Regions from separate parts of the Serratia sp. AS12 genome, predicted to be linked through region 1. Evidence: predicted binding sites of a transcription regulator. Region 1 holds the regulator's gene; each other region holds the start of a gene.
The links. Region 1 encodes CRP, which controls carbon source genes, mostly activating them, when cyclic AMP is high. Its sites were predicted from a motif close to ATGTGANNNNNNTCACAT; they were not measured.
Positions count from the first base shown of each region.

Region 2: a site for CRP is predicted at 2,473-2,490, ahead of serA (phosphoglycerate dehydrogenase). Genes of this name have one in related genera too.
Region 3: a site for CRP is predicted at 1,367-1,384, ahead of ompW (outer membrane protein OmpW). Genes of this name have one in related genera too.
Region 4: a site for CRP is predicted at 1,157-1,174, ahead of SERAS12_RS16530 (sugar transporter). Genes of this name have one in related genera too.

Region 1 covers NC_015566.1:5,035,796-5,039,119, forward strand. Annotated here, with positions in the region: gene SERAS12_RS23345 (phosphoribulokinase) at 1-393, shown strand, start outside; gene SERAS12_RS23350 (OsmC family protein) at 439-846, opposite strand; gene crp (cAMP-activated global transcriptional regulator CRP) at 1,226-1,858, shown strand; gene SERAS12_RS23360 (YccS/YhfK family putative transporter) at 1,913-3,324, shown strand, end outside.
Region 2 covers NC_015566.1:4,415,003-4,418,326, forward strand. Annotated here, with positions in the region: gene zapA (cell division protein ZapA) at 1-133, shown strand, start outside; RNA gene ssrS (6S RNA) at 175-357, shown strand; gene SERAS12_RS20625 (5-formyltetrahydrofolate cyclo-ligase) at 386-994, shown strand; gene serA (phosphoglycerate dehydrogenase) at 1,039-2,277, opposite strand; gene rpiA (ribose-5-phosphate isomerase RpiA) at 2,603-3,259, opposite strand.
Region 3 covers NC_015566.1:2,870,875-2,874,198, forward strand. Annotated here, with positions in the region: gene trpA (tryptophan synthase subunit alpha) at 1-2, shown strand, start outside; gene SERAS12_RS13340 (BON domain-containing protein) at 223-537, shown strand; gene ompW (outer membrane protein OmpW) at 579-1,223, opposite strand; gene SERAS12_RS13350 (YkgJ family cysteine cluster protein) at 1,506-1,946, shown strand; gene SERAS12_RS13355 (YciC family protein) at 2,046-2,798, shown strand; gene SERAS12_RS13360 (SulP family inorganic anion transporter) at 2,846-3,324, opposite strand, start outside.
Region 4 covers NC_015566.1:3,533,546-3,536,869, reverse strand. Annotated here, with positions in the region: gene SERAS12_RS16540 (ABC transporter ATP-binding protein) at 1-193, shown strand, start outside; gene SERAS12_RS16535 (aspartyl/asparaginyl beta-hydroxylase domain-containing protein) at 233-919, opposite strand; gene SERAS12_RS16530 (sugar transporter) at 1,235-2,422, shown strand; gene SERAS12_RS16525 (MFS transporter) at 2,433-3,324, opposite strand, start outside.

The DNA of each region.
Region 1 (3,324 bases):
GAGTGGATCCAAAAACTGATCCGCGATACCGGCGAGCGTGGCCATTCACGTGAGGCGGTGATGGATTCGGTGGTGCGTTCGATGGAAGACTATATCAACTACATCACGCCGCAGTTCTCGCGCACCCACATTAACTTCCAGCGCGTGCCGACGGTGGATACCTCCAACCCGTTCGCCGCCAAAGCCATTCCTTCACTGGATGAAAGCTTCGTGGTGATTCACTTCCGCGGGCTGGATCAGATCGATTTCCCTTACCTGCTGGCGATGCTGCAAGGCTCTTTTATCTCGCACATCAATACGCTGGTGGTGCCGGGCGGCAAAATGGGGCTGGCGATGGAGCTGATCATGGCGCCGCTGGTGCAGCAACTGCTGGAAGGCAAAAAAATCGGGTAATGGGTCGGAGCGCGGCGGCAAGCCGCGCCCCTTTATTCTTACGCGTTACGCTACGTCGCGGATTTCAAAGCTGTGAGTCACGCTGGCAGCCTTGTTCAGCATCAACGATACCGAGCAGTATTTCTCGGCGGAGAGGTTCACCGCACGTTCCACGATATTGTCGGTCAGATCTTTGCCGGTCACGATAAAATGCAGGTTGATATGGGTAAAGATGCGCGGCACTTCTTCACGCCGTTCGGAGGTCAATTTTACCTCGCAATCACGCACATCATTACGCCCTTTCTTCAGGATCGACACCACGTCGATAGCGCTGCATCCCCCCACCGACATCAACACCATTTCCATCGGGCTGGGTGCTTTATCGCCGGCGTTGCCGTCCATCAACACCTGATGGCCAGACGCGGATTCCCCCAGAAACGTCAACCCTTCCACCCACTTAACTCTTGCCTGCATATTGGTCACTCCGATTAATTTCTTAAAATCAGAGTACGCTTTCGCATAGAAACTGGCAACGGAACCTGATGCTAGTCATGCGCGAGCAAGACAACACGAGACACCCGCCTCACTCTGTGCTACAAACAGAGCCGCAATAAATCTTTCCGGGACACTGATTTCAGGGAAACTCCCAGAGAAAGGCTCCTTTACCGGTATGTTAATAGAATGTAGCTTGCAGCTCTCCCGGCAAGTTAATATGCTAGAGCAACAGCGTATATTTATGACACGCCTCAAAACCTGCTGCCAGCCACCCTTAAAACAACGGCGACAGCACGTTTTACAGGGAACTCTGACCCCTGTGACACAAGGCAGCGATAACAACAGAGGATAACAGCGAATGGTTCTCGGCAAACCGCAAACAGACCCTACACTCGAATGGTTCCTGTCTCATTGCCATATCCACAAATATCCATCCAAAAGTACGCTGATTCACCAAGGTGAAAAAGCCGAAACGCTTTACTACATCGTAAAAGGCTCCGTCGCGGTGCTGATTAAAGATGAAGAAGGTAAAGAGATGATCCTGTCCTACCTTAACCAGGGGGATTTCATCGGCGAGCTTGGATTATTTGAAGAAGGCCAGGAGCGTAGCGCCTGGGTCAGGGCGAAAACCGCCTGTGAAGTGGCTGAGATTTCTTACAAGAAATTCCGCCAACTGATTCAGGTCAACCCGGACATCCTGATGCGCCTGTCAGCGCAGATGGCAAGCCGCCTGCAAGTGACCTCAGAGAAAGTGGGTAACCTTGCTTTCCTGGACGTTACCGGCCGCATCGCGCAAACGTTGCTGAACCTGGCGAAACAGCCCGATGCCATGACCCACCCCGACGGCATGCAGATCAAAATCACCCGCCAGGAAATTGGTCAGATCGTCGGTTGTTCACGTGAAACCGTCGGCCGCATTCTGAAAATGCTGGAAGATCAAAACCTGATCTCCGCCCACGGCAAAACCATTGTCGTTTACGGCACGCGTTAATCACTGAAAAAACGGCGCGATGATTCGCGCCGTTTTTTTATGCCCCGACCGATCATGTGGCGTCGACTGATTTACCACCCGGAAGTCAATTACGCACTGCGGCAAACGCTGGTGCTGTGTCTGCCGGTGCTCCTTGGCCTGCTGATCGGCCACCTGCAACTCGGCCTGCTGTTTTCCCTGGTTCCCGCCTGCTGTAACATCGCCGGGCTGGACACGCCCCACAAACGTTTTTTCAAACGCCTGATCGTCGGCGGTTCACTGTTTGCACTCAGCAGCCTGTTGCTGCAACAGGCGTTGCTCTGGCAATTGCCGCTGCCGGCGTTGATGCTTGGCCTGGCTCTGCTGCTCGGTGTCAGCGGCGAAATCAGCCCATTACATGCCCGCCTGCTCCCCGCCGCGTTGATCGCCGCCATCTTTTCTCTCAGCATGGCCGGCACGGTGCCACTGTGGTACGCCCCCTTACTGTATGTGGTGGGTACCGCCTGGTACGGCCTGTTCACCTGGTTCTGGTTCAAGCTGTGGAAAGAACAGCCGATGCGCGAATCGCTGAGCCAGCTTTATCTGGAACTGGCGGACTACTTTGAAGCCAAGTATTCCCTGTTAACCCAACATACCGATCCGCAAACCGCGTTACCGCCATTGCTGGTGCGCCAGCAAAAAGTGATGGACCTGATCAGCTTGCTGTATCAGCAGCTCAACTTTTTGCCGCACGCCAATAATCTCGAGCAAAAACGCCTGCAGCGAACCTTTCAGGTCGCGCTGGATTTACAAGAACACATTACCGTCAGCCTGCACCTGCCGGAAGAAGTGCAAAAACTGGTGGAGCAAAGCCAGGCCGAGGCGATTATCCGCCGCAATGCGCAGGTGATTGCCGGCCGGCTGCGCACGGTGGCGCACGATATTCTCTATCATCAATACTCCCAGCGCTTCAGTATGACCAACGAGCTGGCAGCATTGGAAAAAGTGGCCGCACAGCATCCCGACAATCCAGTGGGTCAGTTCTGTTACTACCACTTCAGCCGCATCGCTCGCCTGCTGCGCACCCAGCATCCGTTATACCGTCGCGACCTGATGGCCAATCAAAACCGCCTGCCGTTCTGGCCGGCGCTGTTCAGCTACCTGTCGTTCAAATCCAACGCCCTGCGCAATGCGGCACGGCTGGGGGTAATGCTGGCGGCAGGCAGCAGCCTGGGAATGGTTTTCAATCTGCCAAAACCTTACTGGATCCTGCTGACCGTCATGCTGGTGAGCCAGAACGGCTACAACGCCACCCGGGTTCGCATCCAGCACCGTGCACTCGGCACGTTGGCCGGGCTGGTAATCGCCGCCGGGTTGCTGCAGTTGCAAATGCCCGAGGGCGCTACCCTGAGCGTGATGCTGGTCATTACGCTGGCGGCCTATCTGGTTTCGCGTAAAAACTACGGGCTGGCGGTGATTGGCTTTACGGTGACGGCGGTCTATACCCT
Region 2 (3,324 bases), 620 kb from region 1:
TCAAGAACGGTTGAAAACCCGTGATTATGCGTCCAATATGGAACAACGCATTCGTATGCTGCAACAGACCATTGAACAAGCTTTGCTTGAACAGGGTCGCATCTCTGAACGTCAGGATGCACAATTCGAATAACTTAAATTGCTGAAATCCAAGATTTCGGCAATGAGTAAAAAATTTCTCTGAGATGTTCGCCAGCGGGCCAGTCCCCTGAGCCGATATTTAGTACCAACAGAATGTGATGATCCGCGATCGGTGTGCATGCTCGGCCCGCCGAGAAGCCTTAAGATTGCGACAGCACGTTCACCTTGAACCATGGGTTCAAGGGTTACAGCCTGCGACGGCATCTCGGAGATTCCCCCTTCCTCAGCGGTATGTGTGCTGATTATGTCTTTTCAATCCCAATATGCCCAACAGCGGCAGAATATCCGAAACCGAATCCGTCAACGTCGACGCGCTTTAACGCCTGAACAACAACATGATTTTGCTTTGCAGATGGCCGATCGTATCGCTGCGCATCCGCGTATTCTGGCGGCACAGAGCGTTGCAGTCTTCTTGTCGTTTGACGGCGAACTGGATACCGCTCCGCTGATCGAACGGTTATGGCGGCAAGGCTTGCAGGTTTATCTGCCGGTTCTGCACCCGTTCAGCGCCGGCAATCTGCTGTTCCTGCGCTATGCCCCGGATACGCTCTTGGTGAACAACCGCTTCCATATCCTTGAGCCACAGCTCGACGTACGCCATGTATTACCTGTCGGTGAACTCGATGTGGTGCTGACGCCACTGGTCGCCTTTGACAGCGCAGGCCAGCGTTTGGGGATGGGCGGCGGGTTCTACGATCGCACTCTGCAAAACTGGCAGCTTACAGGCCTCTACCCGATAGGGTTGGCGCATGACTGTCAGCAGGTGGAAAAGGTCCCGGTGGAGCATTGGGATATCCCGCTACCGGAAATCATCACTCCGTCGCAGAATTGGGTGTGGCGGGAGCTGGAATAGCAAAAGGCCGGATAAATCCGGCCTTTTCGTTAACGCGCGAACACTCAGAACAACAGGCGGGCGCGAATGGTACCGGCAATCGCCTTCATGCGCTGCAATGCGGCGTCAGCACGTTCGATTTCCGCTTCGATATCGATAACCACGTAGCCGATTTCCGGACCGGTTTGCAGGTACTGCGCGGCGATGTTCACCCCTTCTTCAGCGAAGATCTGGTTAATCTGCGTCAGTACGCCAGGGCGGTTCTCGTGGATGTGCAGCAGGCGGCTGGCGTTCGGGCCATGCGCCGGCAGCGACACTTCCGGGAAGTTAACCGCCGACAGGGTCGAACCGTTGTCGGAGTATTTCGCCAGCTTGCCCGCCACTTCGTCGCCGATGTTCTCCTGCGCTTCCTGAGTAGAGCCGCCGATATGCGGAGTCAGGATCACGTTGTCGAACTCGCACAGCGGCGAGTTGAACGGCTCGCTGTTGGTCGCAGGCTCTTCCGGGAAGACGTCGATCGCCGCACCGGCCAAATGTTTGCTGGCCAGTACCTTGCACAGCGCAGGGATATCCACCACGGTGCCGCGCGAGGCGTTGATCAGAATCGAGCCCGGCTTCATCAGCGCCAGCTCTTCTGCACCCATCATGTTCTTGGTCGACAGGGTTTCCGGCACGTGCAGCGTCACCACATCGCTCATATTGAGCAAATCGGACAGATGCCTTACCTGCTGGGCATTACCCAACGGCAGCTTGTTCTCGATGTCGTAGAAAAACACCTTCATGCCCAGGCCTTCGGCCAGGATACCCAACTGGGTGCCGATATGGCCGTAGCCGATAATCCCCAGCTTCTTGCCACGTGCTTCGAACGAACCGACGGCCAGTTTCTGCCACTCGCCACGGTGTGCCTTGGCGTTGGCGGAAGGAATGCCGCGCAGCATCAGCAACAGCTCGCCCAGCACCATTTCGGCCACGGATCGGGTATTGGAGAAAGGTGCGTTAAACACCGGAACGCCGCGTTTGGTCGCCGCTTTCAGATCAACCTGGTTAGTGCCGATACAGAAACAACCCACCGCCACCAGTTTTTCGGCGGCAGCGAAAACTTCTTCGGACAGATGCGTACGCGATCGGATGCCGACGAAGTGAGCATCGCGGATGGATGCCTTAAGCGCTTCGGTGTCTAACGCACCTTTGTGATATTCAATGTTGGTATACCCGGCCGCACGCAGATTATCTACCGTGCTTTGATGAACCCCTTCCACCAACAGGAATTTAATCCTGTCTTTCTCCAATGATACTTTTGCCATTTACCCGACCCTATATTCAGACTTCAGAAGCGGCTGTTGTGGAACAGCACGCATCCAACATAACAAAAATAACGCGGGCGGCAATACAAACGATTGCCTGCCCGTCAGTACAAGGCTCAGCGTTGTTGCTGGTTTTTGGCAGAAAATGCCAAAGGGAAAGAAATAGACAGAAGCTTTGTGGAGCCAAGGCTCACAATGTGACATATGTCACCAAATTTGGCGCTTTTAATAAAAGATATTTTAGCCAGTGAATTATGCGGTCAGGCAGGATCCAAGACCGCATACAAGATAAAGGCGCACTATACGCGCCTCCATAGCATGGGGGTTATTCAACCACCTTCACGCCGTCAGGCGTACCGACCAGCGCCACATCCGCGCCACGGTTGGCGAACAGGCCGACGGTCACCACCCCGGCGATGCCGTTGATTTTGTTTTCCAGCGCAATGGCATCCATGATGCTCAGGTTATGCACATCGAGGATCACGTTGCCGTTGTCGGTCAGCACGTTCTGACGGTACTCCGGCAGGCCGCCCAGCTTCACCAGCTCACGCGCCACATAAGATCGCGCCATCGGGATCACTTCCACCGGCAGCGGGAACTTGCCCAGCACGTCTACCTGTTTGCTGGAGTCGACGATACAGATAAACTTGCGCGCGATGGCGGCAATGATTTTTTCACGCGTCAGCGCCGCGCCGCCGCCTTTGATCATCTGCATCTGGCGGTTGATTTCATCTGCGCCGTCGACGTAAATATCCAACGAATCCACTTCGTTGCTGTCGAACACGTGGATACCCAGGCTTTTCAGCTTGGCGGTAGAGGCGTCGGAGCTGGACACCGCCCCTTCGATCTGGTGCTTGATGGAGCCGAGTGCGTCAATAAAGTGGGCGGCGGTAGAGCCGGTGCCCACCCCAACGATGGTGCCCGGGGTAACGTAATCCAGCGCTGCCCAGCCAACCGCTTTTTTCAGTTCATCCTGCGTCATGATATGTCCATTGCCTCTGTACGAAAACGTGTGCGTATTATAGGGTAAATCGCTATTTTTCACTC
Region 3 (3,324 bases), 2.2 Mb from region 1:
GATCCTCCCTGCGGCGGGCGTGATCGATTGCGCCCGCCGATAACATCTTGTTTCCTCTCAGTGTTGTTCGATTTTTTTACATCTAAAATTTGAACAAACCCGCTTATTGACTCACACTTGAAGGTGCCCGTTGCAGATTTCTGTATTTTGCGGAAATACTGAGCGTTTTCAGGCAATAACCTGAATGTAGTTTCAACAATAACATTGCATGGAGAGTAATTTATGAAGCTATTTAAAACCCTTTCGGCCTTATGCATGGCAGCCGTTGTGGCATTCGCAGTAAGCGCCTGCGCGCCGACAGCGAAATCCGAGGGGACTGGCGGTTATATTGACGATACGGTAGTCACTACCAAGGTGAAGTCAGCGCTGCTGGCGGATAAAACCATCAAATCCAGAGAAATCAGCGTCGAAACCTTCAAAGGTCGCGTGCAACTGAGCGGTTTTGTCAGCTCAAGCGCCGACGCCAATCGAGCGGTGCAGGTAACGCGCGGCGTGGCGGGTGTGAAATCCGTTGAGAACGTCATGCAGCTCAAATAACGATCGCAGGGAGGCATTGCGCCTCCCTGTCACGGTCATCCTCAGAAGCGATAACCTGCCCCGAACATAAACACCCAAGGATCCAACCGCGTATCAATGCTGTGATGATTGCCATTGGCATCGTCAAAGCGGGTTTTGGTCTCGATATTCATCCACCACACCGACATATTCAACATCCAGTGCTCATCCAGGTTGTAATCCAGCCCCGCCTGCGCAGCGATACCCCAGGAGTCTTTCAGACTCAGATTACTCAACCCCGCCCCTTTGCCATTGTCATTGAACTTTTCATCGAAGAAAGTGGTGTAGTTCACGCCAAGCCCCAGATATGGGCGCAGTTTGTCTTGCTTGCCGCCAAAATAATATTGCGCCATCAGGCTCGGCGGCAGATCGCGCACCGTGGCGATATTGCCGTTCACTGCGGCACCATTCAACGACACCTTATGGCGGAACGGCGTCGCTGCCAGCAGCTCTACGCCAATATTGTCCGTTACCATATAGCCGAAGGTCAGACCGAGCTGGGTATTATTATCGGCATTGAAGGATCCCTGCCCCAGTACGTCGTCCGATCCCGCATTAGGCCGTACCGTCGCCGCACCCGCGCGGAAAAGAAAATCACCCGCCTGATGCGCGTTTGCCAACATAGGGGCCATCATAGCCGCCAATACCACCAGAGTTGTCTTTTTCATTATCCATTCCATTTGTGTGGTTACTATTCGGAAGGGAATATACCTACTTACGGGTATTTATGATCCCATCGGGATCACATCTTATGTGTAAATTTTTTAATTCCTACTAAAAACAAGGTTATCTAAGGGACTAATAAATCGAGAATTGATCTGAATCAAATAATGCATTTTGTTGCAAAACATCTGCATGTTCAAACTTCAGTTGCTAAAAAAACAGCCACTGAGTAATTTCATTATCCGTGTTGGTTTTGGTGGGTGCCGTCAGGAGTCGGCGCGATCAAGATGAGCGAAATTCATAATCCCTGTGTCAGTTGCGGCGCATGCTGCGGCTATTTTCGAGTGTCATTCTATTGGGCCGAAGCGGAAGATGGCGGCGGCGCGGTCCCTTTATCTCTTACCGAACCCTTAACCCCCTTCCTGCGCTGTATGCAGGGGACCAACAGCAAGTCCCCGCGCTGTACCGCCCTCGAGGGTGAAATCGGTAAGGCCGTGTCCTGCTCCATTTACCTCAATCGCCCCAGCCCTTGCCGCGAATTCGATCAGTCTGGAGAAAACGGCCTGCGCAACGAAGCCTGCGATCGCGCCCGTGAGCGTTATGGTCTGCCGCCGCTGCCGGTTCCCTTACGCTTGTCGTTGCCAATAACGATGATTGCCGAAGAAATAAGCGCAGTGCAATTCGCGGGGTGCCACAGCGACGCGGAACAGGGTACAATCGCCCACTGATTTTGCTATATACCCTATGAATTTCAAGTTGCAGCCAACCATGCTGCAGCTTGAAAGGTGATGGATATATCTTTAGTTTCTCGATGCCAAGGAGTCTGCATGCCTATCACGGCCAACACGTTGTACCGTGACAGTTTTAACTTTTTCCGTAATCAACTGACCAGCATCCTGATGCTGGCGTTGTTGACCGCGTTCATTTCTGTGCTGCTCAATCAGGTTTTTAGCCCTGACGTCGAGCAGTTGAAGATCTTGTCCGCAACGGAAGGTGATTTTACGGCATCCGCCGGAATGGGGATCCAGGAAATCATTCAGCAAATGACGCCCGAGCAGCAGATGGTGTTATTGAAGGTATCGGCAGCCGCCACTTTCTCCGCTTTGGTGGGTAACGTGTTGCTGGTTGGCGGGATGCTGACGCTGATTCGCCTGGTTTCCCAAGGGCAACGCATCAGCGCGCTGCGCGCTATCGGCGCTTCTGCACCGGAGTTGCCGCGCCTGCTGCTGCTGCTGTTTATCTGCACCCTGCTGATTCAACTGGGTTTGACGCTGTTCGTCGTGCCGGGCGTGATCATGGCGATCGCTTTCTCGCTGGCGCCGGTGATCACCACCGCCGATAAAAAAGGCGTGTTCGCGTCGATCAAGTTGAGTTGCAAACTGGCCTTCGCCAATGCGCGCGTGATTGTGCCGGCCATGATGCTGTGGCTCGCCGCCAAACTGCTGGTGCTGTTTATGGTAAGTCACCTTTCGGTGTTGACCCCGAATGTCGCCAGCGTGGTGCTTACGGCGCTGAGCAACCTGGTTTCCGCCCTGTTGCTGATTTACCTGTTCCGTCTGTATATGCTGCTGCGCAGTTGATCTGCCCACAGTAACTAAAAGAGCACGCCTCGGCGTGCTCTTTTTGCTTATGGAACCGCTGCCGTCTCAGCCTGTTCCTTGCTCTGAATCAGCTTCAACGCCAGATACAAATCCGGAACCAGAATCAATTCACGATCGCGTCCCAGCCGATTGATGCGGAACCAGCGCGTCAGCTCGGTTCGTCGCCCCGCCAATACCAGTTTTACGTTACGCTGTAACAAATCACGTTTCAGTTCGTCGATGGCCGCCAGCACGCTGATATCCGCGTGGGTAAAGCTGGCTACGGCGTCCACCACCACCCAGCGCGGTTGAAACGGCGTGCTATCCACCAGATTCAGGATCCGGCGCTTGAAGTACGCCACGTTAAAATAGGTTAACGGTGAGTTGAAACGGTACATCATCACGCCGGGTACTGCCTTGACGCCGTTGTTGTTGCCCATCGAGTGGATCATGCCCTCGTCGTTCACACCCAGCAGTTGCTCCGTTGGGCGAAACACCGTGCGCAGAAACTGCATCAGCCCCAGTA
Region 4 (3,324 bases), 1.5 Mb from region 1:
GATCTTCAGTATTCTGCGCGAGCTGACCCGTGGCGGCATGACGCTGTTTCTGGTGGAACAAAATGCCAACCATGCGCTGAAACTGTCCGATCGCGGCTATGTGATGGTCAACGGCCAAATTCGTCTGACCGGCAGCGGTGCGGAGTTGTTGAGCAATCAGGAGGTGAGGAAAGCCTATCTGGGCGGGATTTGAACCGTCACGCCGGGGGCCAGGAGGCTCCCGGCCATCGATTCAGAACTGGCGTTGGATCCAGCGTACGTTCAGCCGCACCAGCGCGATGATGCCGCTGGACAACAAACGCAGGCCGGCGGGCAAATCGCGGCGGCGAATATCCAGCAGCAGCACGGTGCGCACTTCCTCGCTGTCGTTCCACACTTCGTGTTCGAAGGTATCGTCCCACAGCATAAATTCCCCCTCGTTCAACCGGTATTCGCGCCCATCGACTTTCAGCACCGCAGCGGGAACGCCGTCGGCCCGTTTGGGCATCGACAGCACCAGATAACCGCGCAAAATACCGCGAAACGGGCCACGGTGCGCCGGTACCTGTTTGCCGGGCGCCAGGAAAGACAGTGAAGCGGAAAGCACATCCGGCGAGGTGGCGATCAATTCGGCAAGCGTCGGGCAGCGTTCAAGATTGCGGGTTATCGGCTGGCCATAGGCCTGCATGATAAACATCCGCCAGTCGCGCGCGTCGTTGGCGGAGATTGACGCCTGCTCGCTCATGATCTCGTGAAAACGCGGGATATTGCGCAGATCCTGGGCAACGCTCAGTGCCTCGTCACGTATCTGCGGCCAGGCTGCGGTAAAACGTTGTGCGTCAGGGAACAGGCGATCGCTGTCGAGCACCGGCGCGCCGGAGATGCGGCGATCGTAAATACCGCGTAACCGCAGCACTGCCCAATCATAGATAAATGACATGGTGTCCTCGTTAAATAAGGTGCGACTGCCGGGCGATCAAATACTGTGAGAAAAAAGGTATGAGTTCAACAGATTAGCACAGCATTTCGCCATGCGGGAGTGGTAGCGGCCTGTGCTGAGACAGGCAGGGTGAAGTGGGGGAGCGGTCCGGCAGATTTACCGACAATGGGTGTTCCTGTTCGGCAGCAAACCAGGTGCCGGCCTGAGCATGTTGTCGAAAAATACAGCACAATAAAAATGTGACGCATATCGCATTTTAACCGGCGGTTGGTTAAAATATCGCTACTGCTCGCCTCTGTCCGGACCCCGTTAAATATGGAACACACCCACGTCTCGCGCTCGACCGCCTGGTTGCGCGTGGTTGTCCTCGCCATTTCGGCCTTTATCTTCAATACCACCGAGTTTATTCCGGTCGGGTTATTGAGCGATATCGCCCAAAGCTTCTCGATGCAAACCGAGCAGGTTGGCCTGATCATCACGATTTACGCCTGGATCGTCGCTGCCGCCTCACTGGTGTGCATGCTGCTGACCAGCAAGATTGAACGCCGTAAACTGCTGATCGGGGTGTTTGTTCTGTTTATCGCCAGCCATGTGTTGACCGCCGTGGCGTGGAACTTCACCACGCTGGTGATTTCCCGCGCCGGGGTCGCGCTGGCTCACTCGGTATTCTGGTCGATCACCGCCTCGCTGGCGATTCGCGTGGCGCCGGCGGGCAAGAAAGCGCACGCGTTAAGCATGCTGGCGGGCGGCACCGCACTGGCGATGGTGCTTGGCTTGCCGTTGGGGCGCATCGTCGGCCAACTGCTGGGGTGGCGCATGACCTTTATCGGCATCGCGGTCTGCGCCACTTTCGCGCTGGCGCTGCTGTGGCGTCTGCTACCGGTACTGAAAAGCGAGCATTCCGGTTCACTGGCCAGCGTGCCGGTCCTGTTTAAGCGCCCCGCGCTGGTTCGCCTGTATATGCTGACCATTATCGTGGTGACGGCGCATTTTACCGCCTATAGCTATATCGAACCCTTTATCCAGACCGTGGCCGGGCTGTCGGAAAACTTCACCACCTTGATGCTGTTGCTGTTCGGGGCCGCCGGCATTTTCGGCAGCCTGTTGTTCAGCCGTTTCAGCGAACGTTTCCCGTCGGGCTTTTTCATCGGTGCCATCGCATTGTTGATGGTGAGCCTGTTGCTGCTGCTGCCAGCCTCCGGTGACGAAACCCACCTGACGCTGTTGTTTGCGGTATGGGGCGTGGCGATCATGGCGATTGGCCTGTCGATGCAGGCCAAGGTGTTGAACCTGGCGCCAGATGCCACCGACGTCGCGATGTCTATCTACTCCGGGTTGTACAATTTCGGTATCGGCGCGGGTGCGCTGTTGGGCAATCAGGTTAGCCTGCACCTGGGCATGGGCAATATCGGCTTTGTCGGCGCACCGTTGGCGCTGATTGCTCTGGGCTGGTGCTTGTTCAGCTTCTATCGCAGCGAGCGTTTATCGCAGCACCGGGCCTGACGGCTGGCGTTTACCTTTCTTGTGCCGCGCCGTCATGCGCATGTAAACGGCCCAATAGCATAAACACCAGCAATGCGGTGCCAGCCGCGCCGGCTGCCAGCAGATAAAGCAGGGTGCGGAACGCCTGATCATAGATCTGCAGCGTTAGCCGGCGTTGGCCGGGCAGCAATGCGGCGGCGTGGTCGAGATCGCCCAGCGCCGCGCGGTTGGCCGCCTCGGTGATGGAGTGCGTACCGACAGCGCCGGACAGTGCGTCAAGCAGGCCGCCCTGAATCAGCAAGGCGAGCACCGCGCCGGCAATCGCGATGGCGATGCCATCGGCTGAGACACGTACCGCGTTGAAAATACCGGTAGCCATACCCGCCCGCTCTTTTTCCACCACGCTGACCGCCATCGCATCCATCAATCCCCAGGGCAGGCCGATACCGGTACCGATCAACAGCATCGGTACTATCAGGCCGTTACCGCTATTTTCCGTTAACCCATGACCGAGCCAGGCCAATCCTGCGGCGGTCAACAGCAACCCGACGCCGGAGAGCAGGCCAGAGGTAAAGCGCCGCGCCAACAGTGCCGCGATAAAGGGCACTATCAGCAACGGTGCCGCCAGGGCAATCATGGTTTTGCCGGCCTCGAATGCGCTCTGCCCGTCAATGCCGATAAAGCGCCCCGGCAGCATGACGATCAGCACCACAAAAAAGAATGCCGGTGAGGCGGCCAGTACCTGAACCCCAATAAAGCGGGGGCTGCGGAACAAGGTCAAATCGAGCATGGGCCGCGCCACCCGCCGTTCAATCAGCACGAAGCCAATAAACACCGCCAGGGATAACAATAATGAACCGGCTACCGACAGGCTGCGCCAGCCGTTTTCCGGCGCGAGCAGGATCGCGTAGGTGAATAATGTC